DNA from 2 places in the Lysinibacillus sp. FSL M8-0355 genome. Region 2 is predicted to be linked to the other one. Evidence: riboswitches for the same ligand, from Rfam matches in the RefSeq annotation. Region 2 holds a riboswitch; the other holds the start of a gene.
What was found. A riboswitch is a leader RNA that binds a small molecule or an ion and turns the genes downstream of it on or off. The one in region 2 is predicted to bind S-adenosylmethionine.
Positions count from the first base shown of each region.

Region 1: linked by a shared signal. The riboswitch ahead of MKY46_RS08390 (YezD family protein) and the one ahead of MKY46_RS22050 (cyclase family protein) in region 2 are both predicted to bind S-adenosylmethionine.

Region 1 covers NZ_JBBPAI010000001.1:1,761,512-1,769,078, reverse strand. Annotated here, with positions in the region: gene MKY46_RS08415 (hydantoinase/oxoprolinase family protein) at 1-813, opposite strand, end outside; gene MKY46_RS08410 (formate--tetrahydrofolate ligase) at 1,303-2,982, opposite strand; gene MKY46_RS08405 (cold-shock protein) at 3,195-3,395, shown strand; gene MKY46_RS08400 (VOC family protein) at 3,500-4,285, opposite strand; gene MKY46_RS08395 (flavin reductase family protein) at 4,444-4,929, shown strand; gene MKY46_RS08390 (YezD family protein) at 5,012-5,167, opposite strand; SAM riboswitch class I at 5,237-5,333, opposite strand; gene MKY46_RS08385 (phosphopantothenoylcysteine decarboxylase domain-containing protein) at 5,544-6,218, opposite strand; gene MKY46_RS08380 (LysR family transcriptional regulator) at 6,293-7,171, opposite strand; gene MKY46_RS08375 (DMT family transporter) at 7,306-7,567, shown strand, end outside.
Region 2 covers NZ_JBBPAI010000001.1:4,504,558-4,512,124, reverse strand. Annotated here, with positions in the region: gene MKY46_RS22065 (DUF2225 domain-containing protein) at 1-30, opposite strand, end outside; gene MKY46_RS22060 (Cof-type HAD-IIB family hydrolase) at 367-1,140, shown strand; gene MKY46_RS22055 (DedA family protein) at 1,241-1,837, shown strand; gene MKY46_RS22050 (cyclase family protein) at 1,880-2,617, opposite strand; SAM riboswitch class I at 2,706-2,812, opposite strand; gene MKY46_RS22045 (hypothetical protein) at 2,908-3,306, opposite strand; gene MKY46_RS22040 (helix-turn-helix domain-containing protein) at 3,430-4,998, opposite strand; gene MKY46_RS22035 (ABC transporter substrate-binding protein) at 5,653-6,603, opposite strand; gene MKY46_RS22030 (MFS transporter) at 6,763-7,567, opposite strand, start outside.

The DNA of each region.
Region 1 (7,567 bases), 2.7 Mb from region 2:
GAGTAGCTGCCCTAATTTGGCTGCCCCAAACATCCCCGCAACAGGACCAGATTCCACTAAATTGATCGGTAGCTCCATTGCTTTATCAAAGCTTGTCGTCCCACCATTTGATTGCATAATTTTTAAATGGTCTGTAATACCGATCGTACTTAATTTTTCTTTTAAGCTTTTTAAATAGGCATGGGCAATCGGCTTTACATAAGAATTCAACACCGTTGTATTCGTTCTTTCATACTCACGATATTCTTTAATGGTTTCACTTGAAAGTGTGATATACACCTCAGGCCAAATTTTTAAAATTTCCTCTTTTAGCTGTTGTTCATGAATAGGGTTTTTATAGCCGTGAATGAATGAAATGGCAATCGCCTCAACACCCAATTTTTTAAATTTACGAACGATTTCATCGACTTCTTCGGTGTTAAGCGCTTTCATAATATTTCCTTTAAAATCGATGCGTTCATCCATTTCCTGTCGTAAGTAACGTTCTACAAATGGTTGTGGCTTTTTATATTTAAAGTTATATAAGTCCGGTCGATTCCCACGTGCAATTTCTATGACGTCACGGAAGCCTTTAGTTGTAATTAACCCAACTACGCCCCCTTTTCTTTCCGTTAATGTATTGATAATAACCGTTGAACCATGAATAAATGATTCAATCAGAGATTCTTCTGTAACATGTCGTCCTAATACATTTAATATGCCATCCTCAAAGTGACCAGGTGTTGTATGTCCCTTATCAAAATGAAGATTTCCTTTTTCATCTGTGAAAACTAAGTCGGTAAAAGTACCGCCAATATCTGTTGCGATTTTCAAGACTGCATCCCTCCATGTTCCTATTATCGGAACAGTGTTCCGAATTAGAATTAAGTAAATTATATTTAAAAGAAAAAGAAAATTCAATGTATTTTTTAAATAAAAATTCATTTGACAATTAATCTGCGTTGTAAAAATCCGCTCTATCTTTCCAAAATCAGAGAACTATTGATAAAAAATACCAAACACATTTATATAAGGAAAGTTCTCATGATTTTTTGGAACATAAAAAAGATCCTAGTTTTCACTAGAATCTTAAAATTTTTTTAAAAAATTAACTTTTATGAATTTTCAATCATGCAGCGGATGAAGAAATCAACTAAAATTTCACATTTATGCCATGCCTGAATTATAGATAGACGATGAGTCGTGCGGAAAATAAATAGTAGTTCTCTTCCAAATTATGCAGAGATCATCTAGGAACCAAGTTTTCCCCTTTATCCATTAAAAAAAGCTGCCCATTTAAGTTGGGCAGCTTTAAAGAAGATATTAGAATAATCCTACCGCATGGCCTTCATTATCGACATTCATGCGAAGGGCAGCTGGAGTTTTAGGTAGTCCTGGCATGGTCATAATATCGCCTGTCAGACAAACGAGAAAGCCTGCACCAAGCTTTGGAATAACTTCACGAATTGTGATCGTAAAGCCTTCTGGTCGACCGAGTAAACTTGGTTGGTCGGATAAAGAATACTGTGTTTTCGCCATACAAACTGGCAGAGAGTCCCAGCCAAATTTTTCGATTTGAGCAATTTGTTTTTTGGCTTGATCAGTGAATTGTACATCTTTTCCGCCATATACCTTTTGCACAATCGTACGCACTTTTTCTTCAATGGACTCCGTTACATCATATAAAGGAGAGAAGTTGTTTTCTTCTTCAAGCACAGCTAATACTTGTTCAGCTAGCGCTAATCCGCCTTTCCCGCCCTCTTCCCAGACATTTGTACGGGAAATACGAACTTGATTTTCCTGACACCAGTTCAGAACAGCCTCTAGCTCCGCCTCTGAGTCTGTAATAAAACGATTTAACGCAATAATCGGTTCAACACCAAATGTACGTACCGTATCAACATGCTTAGCTAAGTTTTCAATTCCTTGTAGCAGGGCATTCACATTTTCGTCAACAAGTGCCGTTTTCGGTACACCACCATGCATTTTTAAGGCACGAATCGTTGCTACGATAACGACTGCACTTGGTTTAAAGCCCGCTTTACGTGCTTTAATATTCATAAATTTTTCAGCACCTAAATCGGAGCCAAAGCCCGCTTCTGTTACGACAATGTCCGCTAGCTTGCGAGCAGTTTGTGTCGCCATAATGGAATTACAGCCGTGGGCAATATTAGCAAATGGACCACCATGTATAATAGCTGGTGTTCCTTCTAATGTTTGAACTAAGTTTGGCTTGAAGGCATCTTTCAATAATAATGTTAAGGCACCTTCTACTTGTAAATCACGTACAAAGACAGGCTCACGCTCAAATGTATAGCCAACCACAATGCTAGCTATGCGTTCACGTAAATCCTCAATACTTGTCGCTAAACAGAACACCGCCATAATTTCGGAGGCCACTGTAATATCAAAGCCGTCCTCGCGCGGCATGCCCTGAACAGGGCCACCTAATCCCACAACCACTTTACGAAGGGCACGATCATTTAAGTCCATCACACGCTTCCAAATAATGCGTCGTGGATCAATGTTTAATGCATTTCCTTGATGGATATGATTATCAATGAATGCGGATAAAGCATTGTTGGCTGTTGTAATCGCATGAAGGTCGCCAGTGAAATGTAAATTAATATCCTCCATTGGTACAACCTGTGCGTAGCCGCCGCCAGTTGCCCCGCCTTTTACGCCCATAACTGGACCCAATGACGGTTCACGTAAAGCGACCATTACTTTCTTATTTAATTGATGAAGAGCATCTGCTAGTCCTACAGTAACCGTCGACTTCCCTTCACCTGCTGGTGTTGGACTAATAGCTGAAACTAGCACAACCTTTGCGTCCTCACCCTGAGCTGTAATTTTTAAAGGATCAATTTTTGCTTTGTAGCGTCCATACTGCTCAAGAGCATCCTCTGGAATACCCGCAGCATTGGCAATTTCCGTAATCGGTTTGATTACTGCTTGACTAGCGATTTCTAAATCTGATAATGGTTGATTTTTCGTTGTCATTTGGCATCCTACTTTCTATGTTGTTCATTTCCATTATAGTCTTAATTGTGAAAAAAAAGAAAGCCAGATACACAAGCATTTCGACAATCAATTGACATCTTTGTTCAATTCATGTATGTTCTAAGAGAAAATGCAATTTTTCACATTTTCTCAATGATAGCACAACTTAGTTAACTTTATTTTACATTCAAGCGCATTGGAGGCGAATGCTTATGCAACAGGGGATCGTAAAGTGGTTCAATAATGAAAAGGGTTATGGCTTTATTGAATGTGATGATGGAGAAGATGTATTTGTACATTTTACGGGCATCCAGGAGGAAGGCTTCCGTACACTTGAAGAAGGTCAGAAGGTGTCATTTGATGTTGTGGAAGGCAATCGAGGACCCCAGGCATCAAATGTTGTAAAATTATAAGCTCCAAAATTGAAAGTGGATGAGGTAGATGAATAGTGCTCAATCCGCTTTTTGACATGTTTGCACATAAAAATCCACTTCAACAATTGAAGTGGATTTTTAATTTATCTATTAATCCAATAAAAAGCACCTGGACAAACTAATGTTTCCTTTGTTCGGTGTGGATCTTTCAATGTTACACCGATGGGTCCTTCTTTTAAATGCCCTAACGTCATGGCAGATGCTGCCGTCTCCTCATAAAAATCCAAGCGCATATTTGGTAGCTGTAGTGACACAAATTGCTCATGCTGCTCGGAATCGGGTAGCTGTAATACCTTTTGCCAAAGCTGAACCGTCTCCTCCACATCCTTGACAAAAAACTGAATAGATTCCATTGTGATGGCTTGGTTTTCATCGATTGCACCACTAGCTTTTAATTGTGCCAAACGTTCCTCATCTTCATCTGCCCATTCAATTAAGAATGGAAAATCCAATGAAAGGTTGGGCATGCCAAAATGCAATAGCTTCCATTCTAGTGTCGTGCCATCTGGTCTTGTTCGGCTACAAGCATCGGGACCATATACTTCAAAGCCCAATGCACGCAATCGTTGACCCTCGTCTTCAATATTTTTGGTGCGCAAGGCAATTCGTGAAAATCCTTGGCGCTCACGATCACGTTTAAACGTATAATGTAGGGAATAAGGGTACAGAGCCGCTTGCTCAAATAAATCACGATCATAAATAGCGATTTGTTCAATATAGCTTAAGCCAAAATAGCTTAGCGTATTATAAGTCCCCCACATCGTGTGTTGACCACCGTTCACTGTACGGACATTTCGTTTATTGAAGAAAACCTTTATATTTTCTGGTGATTCTACTTGATGTACCAGATGATCAAAATATAAAGTCATGGCAATTCCCCTTTCTTTCCCCCATTAGCTTTACCTGGATGTTTAATTGATTTAAAATTTACTTAAGAAAAGGAGTTACTATATGGTATGAAAAAAAGTGCAATTTACCTACTAACTCCGTTAACTAATTTATGACTAACTATAAAGAGGTGATTTGAATGACAGATCAAGTAGCTGCTTTTAAATTGGCATTAGGTAACTATCCTACAGGTGTAACGGTTGTGACAGCATGTCATGAAACGAATCCAATTGGCTTAACAGTCAATTCTTTTGCATCTGTTTCCATTGACCCACTACTTATTTTATGGTCACTTGATAAAAAATCTCAGCTCCATTCTTACTTTATGGGTGCGGAAAAATTCGCTGTCAATATTTTAGCGAGTAATCAAGAACATTTATGTACATTATTTGCAAGTAAAGTCCCGGATCGCTTTGCTCAAGCTAAATGGTCTACTTCTACTTTTGGGCTACCGATTTTACATGATACAGCAGCTATTTTACAATGTAAATCATTTCAGCAAATAGATGCAGGCGATCATACTATTTTTATTGGGCAAGTGCTAGACATTACAAATTCTCAAAAAGAACCCCTTCTCTATCATCGTCGTCATATCGGTCCAATTCCAAAAAGCTTTTATAGCTAATTTCCATAAAAAAGAGCCACTTGTAAGCAATGGAAACCATGCTTATTAGTGGCCTTTTCACATCGTTCAACTGAAATGAGCATTATTTCTTCTGTGGAAATCTCTGCTTTTCAAGCCTATTAATTTGCACAATCACACCATCTTGAATCGTAATATTCACTTCACCAAATTCAAGATTTTGAATTGCCTTAGCAATTGCCTCTAATTTTTTATCATCTACCTTTGCCGATTGAGCCATACGATACACCCCCTCTTTATTCTCCTAGTTGTACAAAAGAGGCCAACGCATCAAACCGATTGATAGCCCCTCCTATCTCTCAGACACCATCTGTTGGATTTGGCACCTATCTTCTCGGTTGCCGAGGCTTCATGGGGCCAAGTCCCTCCACCTCTCTTGATAAGAGTACTGCATTTCTTGAAAATAATTCTATAATTCTGTTATCCGAATGTCAATATAAAATATTAGAAAACCTAGCTGAATACTTTGTAATAGCATCCTCTCTGTTACAATTCACTCATAATCCTATCGTATTGTATGCTATGTCAGTCTATCTAACCACAATGGCAAAGAAAAAAACTGTGTAGAAGTATGACCTTCTCCACAGTTCATCACGTTATTCCCTATGCAAACATTCCATTAAAGTTTGTGCTGTCTGTTGCTTGCCCATCACCTTAATTGGTTGTCCCTCAGCAGGCACGATCCAATGAGGCTCATCCCCGCCATATAAAGACTGCGAGCTATTTGCAACCATAAATTGAGCATGCGCGGCTTCCATACGCAGTCTTGCACGAGCGAGTAAAAAATCCTCATCATTTGTAGCTTCTAGCTTAAAGCCCACTAGCGTTACATTCGGTTGCCAGCCCTTGATTTGCCCTAATACTTTTGGTGCCTTTTTAAAATGGATAATAGGTGGTTCGTCAGAAGGCATTTTCCCCGCTTCCTCCATTAAATTACCGGATTGATCATAAACCTTGTCAATAACCCAATCGGAGCCAGCAGCAGCCATAATAACAATATCGACTTGTTGTAGCTGAACCGCATGACGTACCTTTTCTCCTAAATCCTCAATACCTTCAAATTTTACCAATGTCATTTTGTCGTGATTTGCTGGAAGCTGTGCAAAGTAGCCATGCATATATATTACATTCGCACCCTTAGCCAATGCGGCCTCTGCTAAATAACAGCCCATTGTCCCTTTTGATAAATTCGTGTGCCCTCGTACACGATCCCATTTTTCAAGTGTTCCCCCACTTGTAATGAGTACGGTTTTGCCTTGTAATGTCCCCATACACTCACCTATTTTCTACAATATATACAAATACTATTTTAACGTAATGTAAGGATGTGCTTCAATAGCCACAATCATAGCGTACTATTTTGCTCTTTTAACCAAGCACTTAATATTTCCGCAAATTTCTTGGTAACAGGGGAAGCATGGTGCTTCATCGCAATTCCAATGGTACGGTAGCCTCCTTGCTTTAGCGGGATTGCTTTTAACGTTGATGGTAAATGTTGAATGACCAATTGAGGCAAAATACTAATGCCTAAATGATGGGAAATCATTGAAAGAATCCCTACCTCCTCAGAAAGCTCAAAGCGAATATGGGGCTTTACATGATATTGCTCCAACAGTACCTTTACATCATTTGTCCCTTTATAGGAAGTCATGATAAAAGGCATATCTTCTAGGTCAACAATATCAATTTCTGTCTTATGAAATAAAGGGCTTTTATCCGAAACAATACATAATAAAGGGTCTTGTTGTAATTCCATAAATTGATATTGCTCTGATTTTTGACCATTCAAGAATCCTACTTCGACTTCCCCACTTAGCAGCCATTGTTCAATTTCGTAATAATCTCCCTCTCGTAACTCTACTTGTATCCCTGGAAATTGATGATCCATAATACGAACAATTTCTGGCATCCAATTCGAGGAAATACTTGAAATAACGCCAATTCGAACTTTTCCGCGTGTTACACCCAGTATATGGGCCGCTTCCTGCTGCAATAATTCCTGGGCATCCAGAACCTGACGCATCGCCCTTAGCATGGTCTGCCCCTCACTCGTCAGTGTTACACCTGCACGACTTCGATGAATGAGAGCAAAGCCAAATTCTTTTTCTAAACTAGACACGGCATGGCTCACAGCAGACTGTGTTAGTCCTAGTGCATCCGCTGCTTTTGTAAAGCTTGCTACCTCTGCCACCTTTGTTAAAATCTCATATTTAACTAAGCTCATTCGTCATCCCTCTATATACATGAATTTTTTTAATCCTATTCATTATAAACATTCGTTTTACTAATCACAATACAAGATATATAGTAAATTTTAGTATAAAAACTGTTTTAGTACACAGATGGTAGGTGAACATAATGAGTATCCAAGGAAAAGCAAATGTATTGATGGTTATTGTCACAATGTTTTGGGGACTATCTTATACCTTTATGGTCATGGGGCTTGAAACATTGGCAGTTTATAATGTGGTGGCATTGCGTTGTATCATTGCATTTTTCGTAGCAGGACTTATTTTTTATAAACGGATGATCAAAGTAAATGGTAAAACATTAAAATATGCGGCTATTCAAGGATTTTTATTATTCATTGTGTTCGCGTTAAGTTTATTTGGTTTACAGT
Region 2 (7,567 bases):
ACTTTCATAGTAGTAAATGTTAAATGCCATAAGAATCAACTCCTTTGCAGGATCTAAAATTTTGTTTCTTTTGCTCTATTTATACGTAAATGTTTATCGTTCAATGTATTTAAGTAGATATCTTTTATTTTAACAATTCTGTGTTCTTTGGTATACTCCTTTAGAATTATTAAAATAAAAATATTCATCTGTTTTATAGTTAATTGTCATTAAATCTATGCTTGTAATAGTATTTATCGGTGCTGTTAATGTAAGTTGTAGAGTTTGCTGAAAGTTTGTCAAAATACTTTCATACTTTTCATTAAGTATAAGGAATGAATTAAATGTTTGTGATTCTAAAGTACTGTTTTATAAAGGCGGCTTAAGATGAATTATAATATCATATTTTTTGATGTGGATGGAACACTGATTAATTACGAGGATGGCTGTGTGGAAGAAAGCACAAAGCAGGCCATTCAACTTTTGCAGGAGAGAGGAATTCACCTTGTAGCGGCTACAGGAAGACCTTTATCGATGTGTCAGGAGATACAAGCGCTGGGGATTGAAACCTTTATTACAGCAAATGGGGCATATGTGAAACACAAGGATTTAATCATACATAAAACACCTATTGCTAAAGATATTGTTCAAAATGTACAAGCTTTTGCACGTGAACAGCAGCATAGCCTCACATTTTTTACAGAGCAACTATCGATGAATGGCATTCAGCATCCAGCTGCTTTCAATGCGATGCAGGCAACTCTATCTTTACGAAATTTTCCGGTTGTGAATGAAAAAATTGTGGATGAAGAAGTTTTTCTCATGTGTCTATATGCAGATGAGGAGGCTGAAAAAAGATATGCTAGCCAATTTCCGCATATATTTTGGCAGCGATGGCATCCTTATATTGTGAATGTATTACAGCAGGATGTTGCCAAATCGATAGCTGTTAAAGCGGTACTAGACTATTTTAACATTGGTCCTGAAAATGCTATTGCTTTTGGAGATGGGGATAATGATATTGATATGTTAGAGCATGTAGGGCTAGGTATCGCTATGGGAAATGGTAGCGCAGCTCTAAAAGCAGTTGCGAATTTTGTTACAAAGAGTTCCACTGAAGGTGGTATTGACTTTGCTTTACGGCAGTTTCAAATGATATAAAGCTGCTGAAGGTCTTAAAGTCGATGCTTCAGGTTCTCTTAGATCTATTGAAGGAACTTGTTAATCAATGCGTTTTAATAAATTTTGGGTGGGATGTTATATGGCACATCATGTGCAATCTCTAATTGAACATTACGGGTATTTGGGTATTATCGTGATCCTAATTGGAGGCATTGTTGGGTTGCCACTACCTGATGAGGTCTTTCTAACATATGTTGGCTACAGTGTTTATATAGAAAGCCTTGAACACATTCCCGCTTTAGTAAGTGCAATGATTGGTGCAGTTGGCGGTATTACCTTAAGCTACTATATCGGCTATCGTTTTGGCTTACCATTATTGCAGAAATATGGACCCAAAATTCATATTACGGAGCAAAAAATTGATTTTACAAAACAACTGTTTACTAAAATTGGGCCAACTTTATTATTAATAGGCTATTTTATACCTGGTGTACGGCATCTGACAGCCTATATTGCGGCAATTAATAATTATCCATATAGAAAGTTTGCTTTTTTTGCCTATACAGGGGCATTTATCTGGACTTTCACATTTATAACGTTAGGGAGGATGCTTGGGGAGAAGTGGCGGTTTGTTGGTTATTATTTATCCCATTATAGTATTTATCTCATCCTATTGTTTGGCCTCGTAATGCTCATCGTTTACTATCTATTCAAAAAAAGAAATATACGAAAATAAAGGTCTGTATGATTCAACATATGAATCGTACAGACCTTTGTGTTATGGCAAAATAGCAAATGAGCGTACAGGGAATCCAGATGCCTTTTCAGGCTTAGGGACGATATTGAAGATAATTGCCCCCTTCGCAGGTAGCTTGTCCAAGTTAGTCATCAACTCAATTTGATAGATGTTTTGTTCAAGCACGAAGTATTCGCCATCTAGCTTACCATTTTTGTGAAAATCAGCGGCTGAATCAGTATCAAATGTTTCATGGCCAAGTGCACTTATTTGACGTTCCTTCAATAAAAATTGTAAAGCCTCTAAGCCCCAGCCTGGTATATGGTTATGTCCATCCATATCTTGGTTACTAAATGCCTCTTTATCTGGCCAGCGCTTACTCCAATCCGTACGTAGCGCTACAAAGGTACCTGCTTCAATTACTCCATGTTGTGCTTCAAAATCAAAAATATCTTGCACACTTAGCGAGAAGTCATGATTGCTAGCAGCTTCTCGTGATTTATCAATGACGACAAGAGGAAGAACTAGTTCTTTTAGTTCTAATTCTTCTAGATAGCGGGAGTCTCGCACAAAATGAATGGGTGGGTCGATATGTGTGCCATATTGTCCTGGGAACGTGAATTGTTGTGCGAAGAACCCGTCATCATGAGAGAATAATGTTTCAAATTTAGCATCTTCAAACATAAAAAAATGTGGGGAATTAGGGCCGAATGTATGTGTTAAATCAACCCATTGTTTTGATTTTAATAATTGTAATGCTTGTAAAAGTTGGTTTGACATTGATTTCACTGCTTTCTGTTAAAATTAGTAGAACATAAAAAAGAGTCCTCTTAGAAGAGGACTCCAGAATAAGCAACGGTAGTTCTTCTTCTCATCTTTCAGGCTTAAAATTTTGCCAATTGGAATTAGCACCATACTGTTGAGCTGGTTGCTGAGACTTCATCGGGCCAATCCCTCCGTCTCTCTTGATAAGAAAAGTGATATAAGAATTTTCAGAAATAATAATAAAAACACTTTAGCATAGAATTTTATAGTTTACAAGTTCGATAGAGATATAAGGGTAAATTTTTTTACCAACTTAAATTTATGGTTATGCCACAACAACCATTATCCATAAGACGTATTCTGAAATTGTCTGGTGTATAATTTGCATCAAATTTCATCGTAATGCCTGTTGATGTGATTAATTTATCAACCTCTGTTTTATTTGAAAGCTGTGCAGCATTCATTAGATCATGTGCAAATTGTTGAGAGCTATCAATTTTATCCGTAAGCAATTGAGCCTGTTGCATGATCGCCTTTATCCGTGTAGCTGACATTTTTAATTTATGTGTGTCGACAGGTGGAAAGGGGGTAGTGTTCGGCATTGCTAAATGTTGAGGAATAGGTCTAACGGCAAGCTGCTGGGCAAGTGGCGACGTTGGGTAATGATAAGGATGAACAAAGTACGGATAAGGATTGTAATACAATGTAATTCCTCCTATCCTATAGCTGATATCTTATCTTATGTAGCTAAACGTCTTTAGGTGTTATTTTGCAGTGCAATGTCTGTCCTAATCATTTAAAAAGGAAGCCAAAGTGAGCTTCCTCTTTTAGCCGAGAACATGTAAGACATCATCAATTTTTTTACTATGAGACAGAATACCGTAATTCATCCATGTTAAAAAATCCACTTCATATACACAGTTGGTTTTAACTGCAGCTAGATTTTTCCACATAGAAGTTTTTAAAATCGTACGCTCCTCGTTCTCGTAAATGGAATGTTGTTTATCAAAAGTAATAAATAAATGATCCGCATCTAATTGCAGCAATTGATCAAATGTCAGTGGTGCTTTACGTTGATTGTGCGGAATACTCCAGACAAGTGGATGTGGCATTAAACCGAGGTCACGATATAAAATTGGCCCCGTATAGCCACATTCAGGACCCGCATATAGAGTAATGCCAATAGCTGAAATGCGGAGAAATGCCACACTTTGCCCATAAACGGATTTACTAAGAATTCCTTTTGCTTGCTGTACCTTATCCTCATATTGTAGGATCACGTCTTGCATCAAGGCGGTTTTTCCTGTTAAATCAGCAATCTTAAACAAAGTAGACTGCCAGTTCTCTCCAGGATGTGAGATATGACAGATGGGAGCTACTTCATTTAAATGATGACAGGATTCCCATCGCTCTATACCTGCATCTAGCATAATTAATGTTGGTTTATAGTGAAGGAGTCGATCCATTTCTCCATTTTGTACATCGATATCCGGCACTTCTTGAAGACCTAAATAGTCTTGTTTTCCCCATTTTGGATGACTGAATTGAGCAATTGGTGTAATCCCAAGGGCGACAAAGAAGTCTTCTAAGAATGGTGCAAATACACGTAGATTGCTGCTTTGGTTTCTTCTATATTGTCCTGGAGAGATGCCGACATGTTCTTTAAAACGACGATTGAAATAATATTCATTATTAAATCCGATAGACTGACTAATTTCAAATACCCGATCATTTGTTGTCATTAATAATTGCTTGGCTTTTTCAATGCGAATGTTATTTAAATAGTGAAGAGGGATTTGCCCTGTAATCTCTTTGAACATACGGGTATAATTCCATCTTGGAACATCAGCTAGCTCTGCCAACTGCTCGACAGTCCACTCTTTTTCAAAATGTTTATGCAAATAGTTAATGGATTGCTCAACAGATTGACGATCATTTTTTTGCACCAGCTTGGGTATTGTTTGATGTAAGAGCAATAACATCAGCTCTTGAAAGTGTACATGCTGCTCAAAGATGGTGTGCTCATCCTCCGCTAGACGGTTCTGATAAATGGCTTCTAGCAGTCTACGACATTGCGAAAAGGGGAGGAGACGTTGCTCTTTGACACGCTTAAAAGGGCTAGTAGTCTGTTTATTGCTAAGATGGACAATGTTGAACTGTAATTGATAAAAACAAAGGTGCTCGTTTTGAATGCGTATATTAGCCGTGTTATTAGGAGGAATCGATATGCACTTTTCTTCACTAAGATGAATGGTGTTATGATCTATTTCTAGCTTTCCGCTGCCACTCATTACGATGAAAAGTGTATAGAAATCACTATTAAACTGCTGCTTGTTCGTTGATTGAATCACATAAGAAATAGTTTGTAACGTATAGACATGTGTTAAGTTACCCATTGATGATTCACCCCTTTATAATTGAATTTGGAGAACAACACAAAGAAAGCTCTCTGAAGAGCTTTCTTTCATGTTGTTGAAAAAAGATGATGTCAACGGCAGAAAAAGCAAATTTGCAAGGTGAAAGGTTGATTTCCGTTCCGCCAGCGCCCTTTCCAGGGGGCGTCCGATGAGCCGCTTCACTCACTTACGCTCGCTCCAGGGTCTCATCTGTGACGCTAAATCCTCTAGGAGTGACGCTGGCTCCACTCCAATCAACCATTCTGCAAAGTGTCTTTACTTTTTTTCATAGTAGTATAGCGATCAAATAGCCCATTATCTGTATTCTTAGAGGGGATAGGCTCTTATTTTCAATATGGAGAAGTGATGAATGACAATCATCCTCCATAAAATAAGTAGCAAACACCTTCACTTTATTTGAAAACCTTTGCTAAAAAGGTACCATTTTTGTGGGTTGGAGTGGAAGGCTACTTGACTCCCATGGGATAGCGAGACAGGCGAGCCCCTGCACGGAGGAAGCGGCTCAGCGCTCGCCCACAGGAAAGCAAGTAGCCTGCAACAGAAATCCATTTTCATCTTTCACAAAAATTTTATGGATGGTTTTGTTTTTCAACGCTATGCAAAGAAAGCCCTCATAGAGCTTTCTTTTGAAAATTATTTCACGAACCATTTTTCAAGATCATCATATTTCAGCAGGTTAGCTGTGATAGCTCCAGACTGCCAATATGTTCGATCCGCAATATAGACATGCCCATTTTTAACAGCAGGTACTGTTTTCCATAGTGTACTATCTAACCATTTAATCGCTTCTTGATTTTCTTTCGAATCCCAAGTGCCATTTGAAGGGAAAAGGATGATATGATCCGCATCTAGCTCTGGAATAGCCTCTTCTGATAAGACTTCATGAAACTCTGTCATATCACGTGCTAACGGATGTGGTGTCAAGCCCGTTTCTGTGTAAATATAGCCAGTGTAGCGATTTTTAATGCCAAATAAAGCTAATGTATTATCTGCGACATTTAGACGTACAACAGCAACTGTTTCGTCTCCAATTGATTCATCTAATTTTGCTTTTAAATCGGATACACGTTGCTCATATTTATCAACGATTTCCTTTGCTTTATCAGGAATATTTAAAACATCAGCTATTGTTTTTACAATTTCACGTGGATTTTGTAGAATATCTTCTTTTAAGCGGTAAGTAGGTGCAATCTTTGAGTATTCTTCATATTTTGCCTTATCCGCGGCGCCATCCACAATGATTAAATCAGGCTTAGCTTGTAGTAATGTTTCCATACTACCAGTAATGTCGAACTCAGGAACATCTAATCCTAAATAGTCCTGTTTACCCCATGATGGGTGATACCATTGCACAACAGGTTTTACATCCAAGGCAGTTAAATAATCTTCCATATAGATAGCAGCTACACGCTGTGGGTTTGTAGGAATTTCTACTTTTCCAAACTCATCTTCTACAATTCTTGTATCTTTAGTTGATTGATCTTCTTTCGCTGTATCCTCTTTTACTTCATTTGAGCCACAGGCACCTAACACGAACATTAGTGCAAGTAAAAGGACAAATGAAAAATATCGACCTCTACACATTGCTATTCACTCCTATTAATTTACTAAAACAGTAAGAATGTCATCTTAACCTATAATGATAATCATTCTCGTTTGATTCAAGTAAATTATAGGACACAACATATCAACAAACAATACACATTCTCTACTTCTTTTTTATACAAAATGAAATTTGACTTCCTATTGTTTTTTATTATCGAAAATGTACCAGACTAATGTAACAATTGCTGCAAGCATAACCATTAAAAATCCATACAAGGGAGTATGCGCTAATGATTGATGGTGAATAATAAAGCCCCCAATATAGGACCCTAAAAATATACCAATGTTGAAGGCAGAAATATTTAATGCTGAGGCCATAGAAATAGCTGATGGTACATATTTTTCAGACAGTAGAACAGCATATAGCTGCAATCCTGGGACATTCATAAACATAAATAAGCCCATTACTAATACCATGATTAATCCGATAATAGGTGATTCGAGCATGAAGCCAATGCCGAGCAACGCCAAGGCAAGTCCTACAAAAATAATAAAGATAGAACGTAGCGGATTATGATTAGCAAAATGACCACCTAATGTATTACCGATCGCAACGCAAATACCATAGACCACTAAAATAATGACTACTGCATGAGGAGAATACCCCATATATTGCTCTAAAATAGGTGAAATATATGTGTAGACAACAAAGGCACCACCGTATCCAATTGCGGTAATGAACAATATTAAAATCATGCGAATATTGCCTAATACTTTGCCAATATCACGAATAGAGATAGGATTGCCTTTCGACAATTGGTTAGGTACTAAGATCGCATTACTAATTAAACCGATAATCCCAATGACGACGATAAAGATGAACGACATCCGCCAGTCTGTTACTTGACCAATAAATGTACCAAGTGGAACACCTGTTACAGTAGCCAAAGTTAAGCCTGTAAACATAAAGGCAATAGCACTGGCTCGTTTATTTGGTTCCACT